2 regions of the Bradyrhizobium septentrionale genome follow, and region 2 is predicted to be linked to the other one. Evidence: predicted binding sites of a transcription regulator. Region 2 holds the regulator's gene; the other holds the start of a gene.
What was found. Region 2 encodes PhoB, which activates phosphate uptake and scavenging genes when phosphate is short. Its sites were predicted from a motif close to TGTCATNNANCTGTCAT; they were not measured.

Region 1 (6,565 bases), 3.2 Mb from region 2:
ATCATAGGCATCCTTGGCGGCGTTGCAGACCGCCAGCGCCTGCGGATCGGCAAGACCGATGTCCTCGACCGCCATGCGCACCACGCGCCGCGCCAGAAAGAGCGGATCCTCGCCGGCATCGAGCATGCGCGCGAGGTAGTACAAGGCTGCATCCGGATCGGAGCCGCGCACCGACTTGTGCAGCGCCGAGATCAGATTGTAGTGACCATCGGCCGACTTGTCGTAGATCGGCGCGCGGCGCTGCAGGATGGCCTGCAGCTGCTCGGCGTTGAACACCTCGCCCTTGCGCGCGGCGCGCCAGACCTCCTCGGCGAGCGTCAGCGAGGCGCGGCCGTCGCCGTCGGCCATCCGCACCAGCACGGCGCGGGCTTCCGCATCGAGCGGCAGGCTCTTGCCCTCGACCTTCTCGGCATTGGCGAACAGGCGTTCGATCGCAGCGGTATCGAGCGAGTGAAACACCAGCACGCGGGCGCGCGACAAGAGCGCCGCGTTGAGCTCGAACGACGGATTTTCGGTGGTGGCGCCGACCAGCACCACGGTGCCGTCCTCCATCACGGGCAGGAAGGAATCCTGCTGCGCGCGGTTGAATCTGTGCACCTCGTCGACGAACAGCAGCGTGCCCTTGCCGGTCTCACGGCGGGCGCGCGCGGCATCGAACGCCTTCTTCAGGTCGGCGACACCGGAGAACACCGCGGAGATCTGCTCGAAATGCAGCTCGGTGGCGTCGGCCAGCAGCCGCGCCACCGTGGTCTTGCCGGTGCCGGGCGGTCCCCAGAACACCAGCGAGCCCAGCGTGCGCGTCTCCAGCATGCGGGTCAGCGCGCCGTCGGGGCCGAGGATGTGATCCTGGCCGACGACGTCGGCCAGCGTACGCGGGCGCAGCCGGTCCGGCAGCGGGTGCGGCGCGTCCTGCTCCATCCCTGCCGCAGCGAACAGGTTGCTTACTTCCCGCGGTTGCTTTGGGCTCACTTGGGGCTCACTTGGGGCTCATCCGCCGAGCGTCACGTTGATCTGCTGGCCGCCGCGCACCAGCGTGATGCGCCACACCCGCGTCCCCGTCTTCGATGCCTTCTCGAGGTCGCTGGTCCGCGCGATCTTCTCGTTGTTGACGGCGAGGATGATGTCACCCTTCTGGAAACCGACATTGGCGGCGGTGCCGTCATCGGCGAGCTCGGTCACCACGACGCCCTCGGCGCCGGCGTCGAGATGCAGCTCGTCAGCCAGCGCCGGCGAGATGTTGGCGACCCTTGCGCCCTGGAACGGCGAGCGCGCAGTCAGCACGATCTCGTCGCGGTTGGTATCGGGCGCGGTCTCGAGCGGCACGGTGAGCTTCACCGGCTTGCCGGCGCGCTGCACCTCGATCTCCGCGCTGCCGCCGAGCGGGCGGGTCGCGAAGCGGTAGTCGAACGCGTTGGGGTCGTCGATCGCCTGGCCGTCGATGCCCACGATCAGGTCGGAGAGCTTCAGCCCGGCCTTCGCCGCCGGGCTGTTCGGCGCGACATTGGCGACCAGCGCGCCGGTCGGCAGCTTCAGCCCGAGCGTCTCCGCGATCTCCGGTGTGACCGCCTGCAGCCGCGCGCCGAGCCATGGCCGCTTCACATTCTTGCCACCGCCCTTCGCGGAGGCCACCACCACGCGCACCATGTTGGCGGGGATCGCAAAGCCGATGCCTTGCGAGCCGCCGGAGCGCGAGAAGATCGCGGTGTTGATGCCGGCGAGCCGGCCGGTCATGTCGACCAGCGCGCCGCCGGAATTGCCGGGATTGATCGCGGCATCGGTCTGAATGAAGAATTGATAATCCGTGATCCCGACTTGAGTGCGCGCCAAGGCCGAGATGATGCCGTGCGTCACGGTCTGGCCGACGCCGAACGGATTCCCGATCGCGAGCACGACGTCGCCGACCTGCAGCTGGTCGGAGTTCGCGAAATCCAGCGTCGCGAACTTCTCCTTGTTGGTCCCCTTCAGCCGCAGCACCGCAAGGTCGGTGCGGCTGTCCTTCAGCACGATCTCGGCCTCATATTCGCGCTTGTCGGCAAGCGATACCTTCACCTGGTCGGCGCCCTCGATCACGTGATTGTTTGTGACCACGAGGCCCGAACCATCGACCATCACGCCGGAGCCAAGCGAACGCTGCATCTGCTCGGGCTGCTGCCCGGGCACGCCGAAAAATCGACGAAAAATAGGATCGTCCAGGAATGGATTGCGGTTCTGCACGGTCTTGGCAGCATAGACATTGACCACCGCCGGCTGCACTCGCTGCACGATCGGCGCATAGGACAGCTGCAGCTCGGCCTGCGAGGACGGCACGCGGCGGTCCTGGGCCGCGGCAGGGCCGAGATTCCCAATGAAAGCCAACGTGCACAGAGCGGATAGGGCAGCAAAGCGGACGGGTCGGAGCATTCTCACCTCTCGTGGAAAACGCCGGAATATAGGCGTGTTCGCCGGGCAATTGAAGGGCGCCGGGCCCGATAACTGCCCCCCGCCGCCGCGGTGCAAAACCCGTGGCAGCCGCGTTGAAGCGCGCCGCCAAACTTCTATGATGATTGTCATCTCACTGCGCCGCTCCGCTTGTTGCCCGCGGACAACAAGCGGAACTGCGATGCTAGGCAGCGCTGTCGTGCGTCAGTCACGATCAACTCCTAGGACGTTTCAGTGAGTGAGTGGGGACTTCAAACACAACAGGGGTGCACAATGAGTGCGACAAAAGTTGGTGCAATCGCCATAGGGCTGGCAGGGGCGCTCGCCGCCTCGCCGGCCTATTCACAATCCGCCGGGGGCGGCAGCGATGCCGAGATCGCGCTGCTGAAGCAGCAGCTGAAGATGCTCGAGCAGAAGCTCGACAACCTTCAGAAGCAGACCAACGCCAACACCGCGACCGCAGCCAGCGCAAACGCCAACGCGAAGGCCGCGGACGCCAAGGCCGCGCGGGTCGCAACCGCCAATGCCGCCATCCCGGTCAAGGGTCCGGTCGCGCCTTCAGGCGTCGTGGTGACGTTGCCGAACAACCGGCCGACGATCTGCACCGCGGACGAACAGAACTGCATCGCGATCACGAGCCGCATCCACTGGGACGTCGGCGGTTACGACTATCGTCCGAACACCGCGGGCACGTCGCCGCAGAAGCTCGACAGCGGCGAGAATCTCCGCCGCGCCCGCATCGGCGTGATCGGCAAATTCTTCGGCGACTGGAATTACGCGCTGATCTACGACTTCGGCGGTTCGTCCGACGGCTTCGGTGGCACGGCGGCGGGGTCGCTGCCCGGCGGCGGCACCTCCGGCGTCGAGAATGCCTATCTCAGCTACACCGGCTTCAAGCCGTTCGGCGGCAAGATGGCGATCGAAGGCGGCATCATGGATCTGCCCTGGACGCTCGACGAGTCCACCAGCTCCAACGACATCCTGTTCATGGAGCGCGCCTCGGCCGGCATCATCGCGCAGAACGTCGCGGCGGGCGATTTCCGTTCGGCCGCCGGCACCCGCTGGTGGAATGACCAGCTCTGGCTCGGCGGCTATGTCACCGGACCGACCACTGGCCAGATTCACTCGGCGTCCAGCGTCACCCCGCCCGGATCATCGGAGCAGTATGGCGCGGTCGTCCGCGTCGCCGGCAATCCGATCAGCGGCAACAACTATTCGGTGCATATCGGCGCCGACGCGGAATGGCTGATCCAGCCGCCGCGCAATCTGGTGACGCAGGCGCAGACCCTGACGCTTAGCGACCGGCCCGAGCTGCGCATCGATCCGACGACGCTGATTTCGACCGGTGCGATCGCCAACGTCTCCGGGGCGCAGGTCTACGGCGTCGAGGCGGCGGCGACCTATGGCCCGTTGATCGCACAGGGCGAGTACTACTGGTTCAACGTCGATCGCACTGCGAATACCGGGCTGCCGCCGTTCGGCGCGTCGAGCCTGAAATTCGACGGCGGTTACGCGCAGGTCGGCTATGTGCTGACCGGCGAGAATCACGCCTACAACCCGGCAACGGCCTCCTATGGCGGTATCAAGCCGCATGATCCGTTCTCGCTCGCCAGCGGCGGCTGGGGCGCCTGGGAAATCGCCGGCCGCGTGAGCCAGATGAACCTCAACGATCAGATCGGCCAGGCGGTCGGCATCGCCGGTGGACGGCAGACCGTCTACACCGCCGCGCTGAACTGGTATGTCAACAACAACGTCCGCTTCATGCTGAACTACCTGCACGGCGACGTCGCCAAGCAGGCGTCGGCGACTTCGACTGCGGATGTCGGCTCGAAGTTTGATGCGGTCGCGCTGCGCACGCAGGTTGCGTTCTGAGACGATCCGATCCGTCGTCGACGAACAGACGGCCGGGGCATCGCTCCGGCCGTTTTCATTTCAACTGCTCTCACGGCGTGGGCGCGCTACGACTGCCGCTCCAGCGTCTACATATCTAGACCGGCCTTATCCAGTTCGCTCCTCATTCGACCGGAAAAATCGACGATCTGCTGCTTGTCGAATCCGCAATATGTCGGAGCGATTTCTCAGGGACATTTGCGCGAGAGCAGCCCCGCAGCGAATTATGTATCTCAGCTCTTCTGGTGTTACCTTGATTTGCATCTCGTAATTCCCGGACAAAGGCATGGCATTGCTCACGCAGGAGCACGCTTCTACGCCGCGCGCTTGGACTTCTTCACGACGACCTCAGGCGCTGGCGCGCAGGATAGCCGCTCCTGATGGCCCTCGCCCCACGCTTTCAGAATATCGATCACCGGACGCAAGCTCTCGCCAAGTTCGGACAGCGTGTATTCGACCCGCGGCGGCACTTCGGCATAGACCTTGCGGATCACGAGACCATCGTCCTCGAGCGCGCGCAGCTGCTTGGTCAGCATGCGCTGGGTGATGCCGGGCATCCGCCGCCGCAACTCGCCGAAGCGCTGGGTGCCGGCCTGCAGATGATACAGGATCACGCCCTTCCATTTGCCGTCGATCAGGTCGAGCGCCGCCTCGACCGCGCAGCCCGGCCGGCGCGCGAAATTCTTCCGTTTCATCGGTATTTTCCCAATAGTATACAAACAGGGACTAGTTCCCTGATTTTACAGTACTTGCCAAATGGACGCCAGCGCGACAGGTATCACGGCAGGCAATCGCCCATTACGGAGACCAGGCATGAAGGCCGTCGGATACCAAAAATCGCTGCCGATCGAGGCGGCGGACTCGCTCGTCGATTTCGAGATCGCCAAGGCCGAGCCGAAGGGGCGCGACATCAGAGTCGCGGTGAAGGCCATCTCGGCCAACCCGGTCGACTACAAGGTGCGCAAGCGCGCGGCGCCGACCGACGGCGGCTACAAGATCCTCGGCTTTGACGCAGCCGGCGTGGTCGACGCGGTCGGGCCCGACGTCTCCCTCTTCAAGCCCGGCGACGAGGTGTTTTACGCGGGCTCGATCCTGCGCCAGGGCACCAATTCGGAATTTCATCTGGTCGACGAGCGTATTGTCGGCAACAAGCCGGCATCGCTGTCCTTCGCGCAGGCGGCCGCCCTGCCGCTGACCTCGATCACCGCATGGGAGCTGTTGTTCGACCGGCTCGGCGCCGTGCCGGGCAAGAGCCTCGATCCGCGCACGCTGCTGATCACCGGTGGCGCCGGCGGCGTCGGCTCGATCCTGATCCAGCTTGCACGCCGCCTCACCGGACTCACCGTGGTCGCAACCGCGACGCGGCCTGAGTCGCAGAAATGGTGCCTCGATCTCGGTGCGCACGCGGTGATCGATCACTCGCAGCCGATGAAGGAGCAGATCGAGAAGCTGAAGCTGCCGCCGGTCGGCCTCGTCGCCAGCCTCACCTTCACCGACCAGCACTACAAGTCGATCGCCGACTTCATCGCGCCGCAGGGCAAGTTCGGCCTGATCGACGATCCCGCGGAATTCAACGTCGCCGCATTCAAGGGCAAGGCGGTCTCGGTGCACTGGGAATCGATGTTCACGCGCTCGTCGTTCCAGACACCTGATATGATCGCGCAGCATCATCTGCTCAACGATGTCGCCGACCTCCTTGACAAGGGCGTGCTGCGCACCACACTCGATCAAACCTTCGGCACCATCAACGCCGCCAACCTCAAGCGCGCCCACGCGCTGCTGGAAAGCGGCAAGTCGCGCGGCAAGATCGTGCTGGAAGGCTGGTAGTAGGATCGGGACAAATGGGTAGGGTGGTGGGTTAGGCGAAGCCGTAACCCACCGCCTCTCCAAGGGCGGCGGGTTACGCTGACGCTAACCCGCCCTACCCGACTTCCCCACAGGCCGCCGCGTCGCTTTTGCCAAAGCCGCGAGATCGCCTGTATAGTTTGCGCAACGATCACCCCGTCCTCAATCCTGCCGACGCGAGACGCGGCTGGAGCGGTGGTGACGCCCACGGGGATGGGAGGAAGCCGATGAATTTGCTCACGGCCGATCCGTCGCGGATCGATCCGGAGTGGATGACGCGGGCGCTGCGCGAAGCCGGTGTGATCGACCAGGTCAGAGTCACTGATCTCGCCTGCAAGCCAGTCGGTAATGGCCTTGTCGGCGACTCCTATCGATTTCGTCTGAACTATGACGGTGACGCGCCGAACGCGCC
Region 2 (6,565 bases):
TTGCGTGGCTTTCACATAGTAAAGAGGGGATTGGCGTGGCAGACATGGCTGTTCAGAGCGATGTGATGGAAGCCGCGGGACCGTACGATCGCGCCAAGGCCCTCAGCGCCTTCAAGCTGGGTGATCTCACCTTCTATTGGATTACCCGCATCTCGGCGATTTCGGTTCTGTTGATCCTCGGCGGCATCATCCTGTCGCTGATCGTCGGCGCCTGGCCGGCGATGAAGGAATACGGTTTCGCCTTCCTCTGGACGCAGCGCTGGGCGCCCTCGGCCGATCCGCCGGTGCTCGGCGCGCTCGGCCCGATCTATGGCACGCTGATCACCTCGGTCATCGCGATGATGATCGCGATCCCGGTCGGCATCGGTATCGCCATCTTCCTCACCGAGCTCTGCCCGCAAATGCTGCGCCGCCCGATCGGCATCGCCATCGAGCTGCTGGCCGGCATTCCCTCGATCATCTACGGCATGTGGGGCTTCTTCGTGCTCGGCCCGTTCCTGGCCAACACGTTCCAGCCGTTCATGATCCGGATCTTCGAAGGTGTGCCCGTCTTGGGTGCGGTGTTCGGAGGCCCGCCGTCCTATCTCAGCCTGTTCAACGCCGCGCTGATCCTTGCGATCATGGTGCTGCCCTTCATCACCGCGATCTCGGTCGACGTGTTCAAGACCGTACCGCCGGTGCTGAAAGAGGCCGCCTACGGCATGGGCTGCACCACCTGGGAAGTCGTCCGCAGCGTCGTGATCCCCTACACCCGGGTCGGCGTGATCGGCGGCATCATGCTGGCGCTCGGCCGCGCGCTCGGCGAGACCATGGCGGTCACCTTCATCATCGGCAACTCGTTCCGCATCTCGGCGTCGATCTTCGCGCCGGGCACCACGATCTCGGCCGCGATCGCCTCCGAATTCGCCGAGAGCGACGGCCTGCACCAGTCCGGCCTGATCCTGCTCGGCCTGCTGCTGTTCGTGCTGACCTTCTTCGTGCTCGCCGCCGCGCGATTGATGCTGATGCGGCTTGAAACGAAGGCGGGGAAGTAACGCCATGAACCCGATCTACAAATCCCGCCGCCGCAGCGACATCGTCATCCGCGCACTCTGCGTCGGTGCGGCGCTGTTCGGCGTCACCTGGCTGGCGCTGATCCTGTTCACGCTGCTCTACAACGGCCTCGCCGGCCTCAGCGTGCAACTGTTCACCCAGAACACGCCGCCGCCCGGCTCGACCGAAGGCGGTCTGCTCAACGCCATCGTCGGTTCGGTCATCATGACCGTGATCGGCGTTGGCATCGGCGCGCCGCTCGGCCTGTTCGCCGGCACCTACCTCGCCGAATACGGCAAGAACGACAAGCTCACCTCGGTGATCCGCTTCATCAACGACATCCTGCTCAGCGCGCCGTCGATCATCATCGGCCTGTTCATCTATGGTGCGGTGGTGGTGCCGATGCGCGGCTTCTCGGCGATCGCGGGCGCGCTCGCGCTCGCCGTGATCGTGATCCCGGTGGTGCTGCGCACCACCGAGGACATGCTGCTGCTGGTGCCCAATCCGCTGCGCGAGGCGGCCTCCGCGCTCGGCCTGCCGCGTTCGCTGGTGATCAAGCGGATCGCTTATCGTGCAGCGCGATCCGGTCTGATCACCGGCGTGCTGCTGGCGACCGCCCGCGTCGCCGGCGAAACCGCGCCGCTGCTGTTCACCGCGCTGTCGAACCAGTTCTTCAGCTGGGATTTGACCAAGACCATGGCCAACCTGCCGGTGACCATCAACAACTTCGTGCAGAGCCCCTACGCCTACTGGAAAGAGCTGGCGTGGAGCGGTGCGCTGCTCATCACATTCACTGTGCTCGCGCTGAACATCGGCGCGCGCATCCTTGGTGCCGAAAGGGCCGCAAAATGACCGAGCTTTCCGTCTCCACGACCGCCGCGAGCCACGTTCCCCAGGTGCCGTTGCCGGAAGCGCCGCCGAAAGTCACGGTGCGCAACCTCAACTTCTATTACGGCGAGCACCACGCGCTGAAGAACATCAACCTGACGCTCGGCACCAACCGCGTCACGGCGTTCATCGGTCCGTCCGGCTGCGGCAAGTCGACCCTGCTGCGTATCTTCAACCGGATGTACGATCTCTATCCGGGCCAGCGCGCGGTCGGTCAGCTGATGCTGGACCAGACCAACATTCTCGATCCCAAGCTCGACCTCAATCTGCTGCGTGCGCGGGTCGGCATGGTGTTCCAGAAGCCGACGCCGTTCCCGATGACGATCTACGAGAACATCGCCTTCGGCATCCGCCTCTACGAGAAGATCTCGAAGTCCGAGATGGACGACCGGGTCGAGAAGGCGCTGCGCGGCGGCGCGCTGTGGAACGAGGTCAAGGACAAGCTGAACGCTTCCGGCCTGTCGCTCTCCGGAGGCCAGCAGCAGCGGCTGTGCATCGCGCGCACCGTGGCGGTGCGTCCCGAGGTGATCCTGTTCGACGAGCCGTGCTCGGCGCTCGACCCGATCTCGACCGCCAAGGTCGAGGAGCTGATCCAGGAGCTCTCCGAGGACTACACGATCGCGATCGTCACCCACAACATGCAGCAGGCGGCGCGCGTCTCCGACAAGACCGCCTTCATGTATCTCGGCGAGCTGATCGAGTTCGACGACACCAACAAGATCTTCACCTCGCCGAGCGATCGACGCACCCAGGACTACATCACCGGCCGGTTCGGCTAGCGCATGATCCGGAAAAGTGGGCACCGGTTTTCCGATTGGATCATGCGAAACTGAGGACACGAAATCATGATCCCCGGGATCATGATTGAGGGAGACAAGCGATGGCTTCTGAACATACCGCCAAGGCATTCGACAGCGACCTGCAGGAGTTGACCCGCCTGGTCGCCGAGATGGGCGGCCTCGTCGAGCGCATGATCACCGAGTCGGTCGACGCGCTGATCCGGCGCGACGTCGCGCTCGGCAAGCGCGTGGTCGCCGCCGACATCGAGATCGACAATCTGCAGCGCGTCATCGAAGAGCGCGCGGTGCTGACGATCGCCCGCCGCCAGCCGATGGCGATCGACCTGCGCGAGATCGTCAGCGCGATGCGGGTCGCCACCGACCTCGAGCGGATCGGTGACCTCGCCAAGAACATGGGCAAGCGCGTCGCGGCGCTGGAGAGCGATTTCCAGCCGCTGAAGCTGATCCGCGGCCTCGAGCACATGACCGACCTCGTGCTGTCGCAGGTCAAGTCGGTGCTTGACGCCTATGCCGCGCACGATCTGCCGGCGGCGATGAACGTCTGGAAGGGCGACGAGGAGGTCGATGCGATCTGCACCTCGCTGTTCCGCGAGCTCTTGACCTACATGATGGAAGATCCGCGCAACATCTCGTTCTGCATCCATCTGATGTTCTGCGCCAAGAACATCGAGCGGATCGGCGACCACGCCACCAATATCGCTGAGACCGTGTTCTATATGATCGAGGGCCAGCAGATCACCGACAAGCGTCCGAAGGGCGATATGACCAATTTCGCCACCACGGTGCCGGGTAACTAGGGCATGATCCGCATCGGCGGAACCGGATTGTCGTCGCGACAAACCGTTTCCACGGGGAATATGCTCAGGGGTTGAGTGTTTCGGTTTGCGTTTGGGCAACGGATCACCACAGAGAAAGAACTTAGACCGATGAGCGCACGCATTCTGGTAGTCGAAGACGAGGAAGCGCTGACGACACTGTTGCGCTACAACCTCGATGCGGAAGGCTACGATGTCGAAACGGTGGGACGCGGCGACGACGCCGACACCAGGCTGAAGGAGCGCATCCCCGACCTCGTTGTGCTCGACTGGATGCTGCCGGGCCTGTCCGGCATCGAGCTGTGCCGCCGCCTGCGGGCGCGGCCGGAGACCAAGCAGCTTCCGATCATCATGCTGACCGCGCGCGGCGAGGAGAGTGAGCGCGTGCGCGGGCTTGCCACCGGCGCCGACGACTACATCGTCAAGCCGTTCTCGGTGCCCGAGCTGCTGGCGCGGGTGAAGGGCCTGCTGCGCCGTGCGAGCCCGGAGCGGCTTGCCACCGTGCTGACCTATGGCGACATCGAGCTCGACCGCGAGAAGCGCCGCGTGGCGCGCTCGGGCCGCCCGATCGATCTCGGGCCGACCGAATATCGCCTGCTCGAATTCTTCCTCGAACATCCCGGCCGGGTGTTCAGCCGCGAGCAGCTGCTCGACAGCGTCTGGGGCCGCGACATCTATATCGATGAGCGCACCGTCGACGTGCATATCGGCCGCCTGCGCAAGCTGCTCAATCCGGGCCGCGAGCAGGATCCGATCCGCACCGTGCGCGGCGCCGGCTACGCGCTCGACGACCGCTTCGCGAAGGCCGAGCCGCAGCCGTAGCCGCGGAGCCGCAAATAAACTACAGCGTCGTCCCGGCGAAAGCCGGGACCCATAACCACGAATCTTGATTGTTGGAACGCGCTGGGGGCCGCAGCCCGGCCTGACCACCTGCGCCGGTGGTTATGATGGGTCCCGGCCTGCGGCGGGACGACACCGGTGATGCAGACGTAGATGGGGTAACGGGCCGGCCGCCCGCTCGCTACGGCGCGCTTTGGAAGCGCGCTCGCGAGCGGCCTGTTGGTTGGAAGGCGGTCGTCCCTCAAACTGATGGTGTCAACGGAGTCGGGCAAGCCCGCTCCAAGCATCATTAAGGGACGACCATGTACCACTATGCAGGAATCGACGTGTCTTTGGAATGCTCGAGCGTCTGCCTTGTCGATGGGACGGGTAAGATTTTGCGCGAGGCGAAGGTTGCGAGCGAGCCGGAGGCCTTGATCGGCTGGTTCCGGTCGCTGGGGTTGGTGCTGGAACGGATCGGGCTGGAGGCTGGTCCGCTGTCGCAATGGCTCTACGCAGCGATGCGGGATGCGGGCCTGGCAGTCGAACTGTTGGAGACGCGGCACGTCCGCGATGCCTTCAAGGCGATGCCGGTGAAGTCGGACCGCAACGATGCCCGCGGGATCGCGCAACTGATGCGGCTGGGCTGGTTCCGGCCGGTGCACTGCAAGTCGATCGAAGCGCAGGAGACGCGGGCGGTTCTGACGGCACGCAAGCTGCTGCAGTCGAAGCTGCGCGACATCGAGAACAGCCTGCGCGGCGTGCTCCGCGGCTTCGGTCTGAAGGTCGGCCCGACCACCGAGCGCACGTTCGCCGAACGCATCCGGGAGCTCGTAGCGGGCCATCCTGGACTTGAGGTGGTGGCCCAGGCACTGCTCGAAGCCCACGCCGTGCTGCGGCGCGAGTTCAATGGCCTGGATAAGCACACCCAAAGGCTCGCCAGGTCGCACCCGCAGGCGAAGCTCTTGATGACGACACCGTCCGTCGGCCCGATCGTGGCGCTCACCTATGCCTCGGCGATCGACGACCCGAAGCGCTTCCGGTCATCGAAGGCGACGGGAGCGCATTTTGGCCTCACCCCGAAGAAGTACCAATCGGGCGAAACCGACTATACCGGCCGCATCAGCAAGATCGGCGATGCCTCCGTGCGCGAGGCGCTCTATCAGGCGGCTCATGTCATGCTGACCAAGCCGGTCAGGAACTGCTCGGCGCTGAAGGGCTGGGCGATGCGGATCGCCCGGCGCGCAGGCATGCGCAAGGCCAAGGTGGCGCTTGCACGCAAGCTCGCCGTGATCCTGCATCGCATGCTCGCCGACGCCAAACCGTTCAACCCGATGGCCAAGGCCTCGGCAACCTAAGCAAGGAGCAGCAATCGGTTCCGGGCGGGCCACGACACCAGGCTCTCCCTGAGCGAGGTCCCTTCGCCGGGACGATGGATCCGGTCAGGCCGCCATCCGGGAAGTGGCTCACAACCACGCTTCCGTAGATTGGCCGGCCGGCTCCTCAATGCACCCCATCAGGCGACGGCCACCGCGCCGATCCCGTACAGAAGCAAGTGCCCGGCGACTGGATCACGCAAAAAGGGATTGACTTACCAAGGCCCGTTACAGAAGCCCGGATGCAGCTAAACGAAAATCCACAATCGCCTCCCCAAAGTTTGGCGGTGTGCGTCGGGTAGACCTCGCTTCGCCGCGCTATCGGTCAAACCGAAGCTGTTGGGCTCTTGCTTGCGCCGGCAACATGTTGCTGCGCATAGGCCCAAAGCTGCTCTTGGCTTGCGGCATCGAAAGCTTGCCACGGCAGATACCACCAGCCCTGATAATCGGAGCGCAGCAACAGCAATCTGTTCGTTCGAGCTAGCGATTTGACGTTGGCCCAAGGCATTAGGATGGTGGGACCTTTGCCATATCGTTGGTGATGCCGCTTTCGGTGACCTCATACGTGATCCCTGTGCGACCGACGCTGAGCCGGTACCACAGCCAAATAGCTTGCCGGCGAAAGAAATAGACAGACAGCGTGAACGGAAGCCAGCTCACGGCGTAATGCCAGATGGAGGCAAAATACCATTGTATTGCCACACCGGGGTGCGCGACCGCATAGGTCCAACTATTGGGGAGACAAGAAACGAAGAGATAGACCGCCCACAAGAAGAAGGCGCCGAAGGGTGCCAGGAAGCCGAAGAGCAGCACCCGCGGTGCTCGCCAAAGCTCG

Region 1: HAP48_RS43775 (OprO/OprP family phosphate-selective porin) is a predicted target of PhoB. The motif match lies at 2,614-2,630, and genes of this name have one in related genera.

The regions. Positions count from the first base shown of each region.
Region 1 is NZ_CP088285.1:8,689,848-8,696,412, forward strand. It holds gene HAP48_RS43765 (replication-associated recombination protein A) at 1-969, opposite strand, end outside; gene HAP48_RS43770 (DegQ family serine endoprotease) at 988-2,400, opposite strand; gene HAP48_RS43775 (OprO/OprP family phosphate-selective porin) at 2,692-4,290, shown strand; gene HAP48_RS43780 (winged helix-turn-helix transcriptional regulator) at 4,623-5,003, opposite strand; gene HAP48_RS43785 (zinc-binding alcohol dehydrogenase family protein) at 5,122-6,135, shown strand; gene HAP48_RS43790 (phosphotransferase family protein) at 6,381-6,565, shown strand, end outside.
Region 2 is NZ_CP088285.1:2,088,124-2,094,688, reverse strand. It holds gene pstC (phosphate ABC transporter permease subunit PstC) at 45-1,034, shown strand; gene pstA (phosphate ABC transporter permease PstA) at 1,039-1,884, shown strand; gene pstB (phosphate ABC transporter ATP-binding protein PstB) at 1,881-2,699, shown strand; gene phoU (phosphate signaling complex protein PhoU) at 2,801-3,517, shown strand; gene phoB (phosphate regulon transcriptional regulator PhoB) at 3,647-4,357, shown strand; gene HAP48_RS11825 (IS110 family RNA-guided transposase) at 4,678-5,712, shown strand; gene HAP48_RS11820 (hypothetical protein) at 6,056-6,196, opposite strand; gene HAP48_RS11815 (hypothetical protein) at 6,238-6,565, opposite strand, start outside.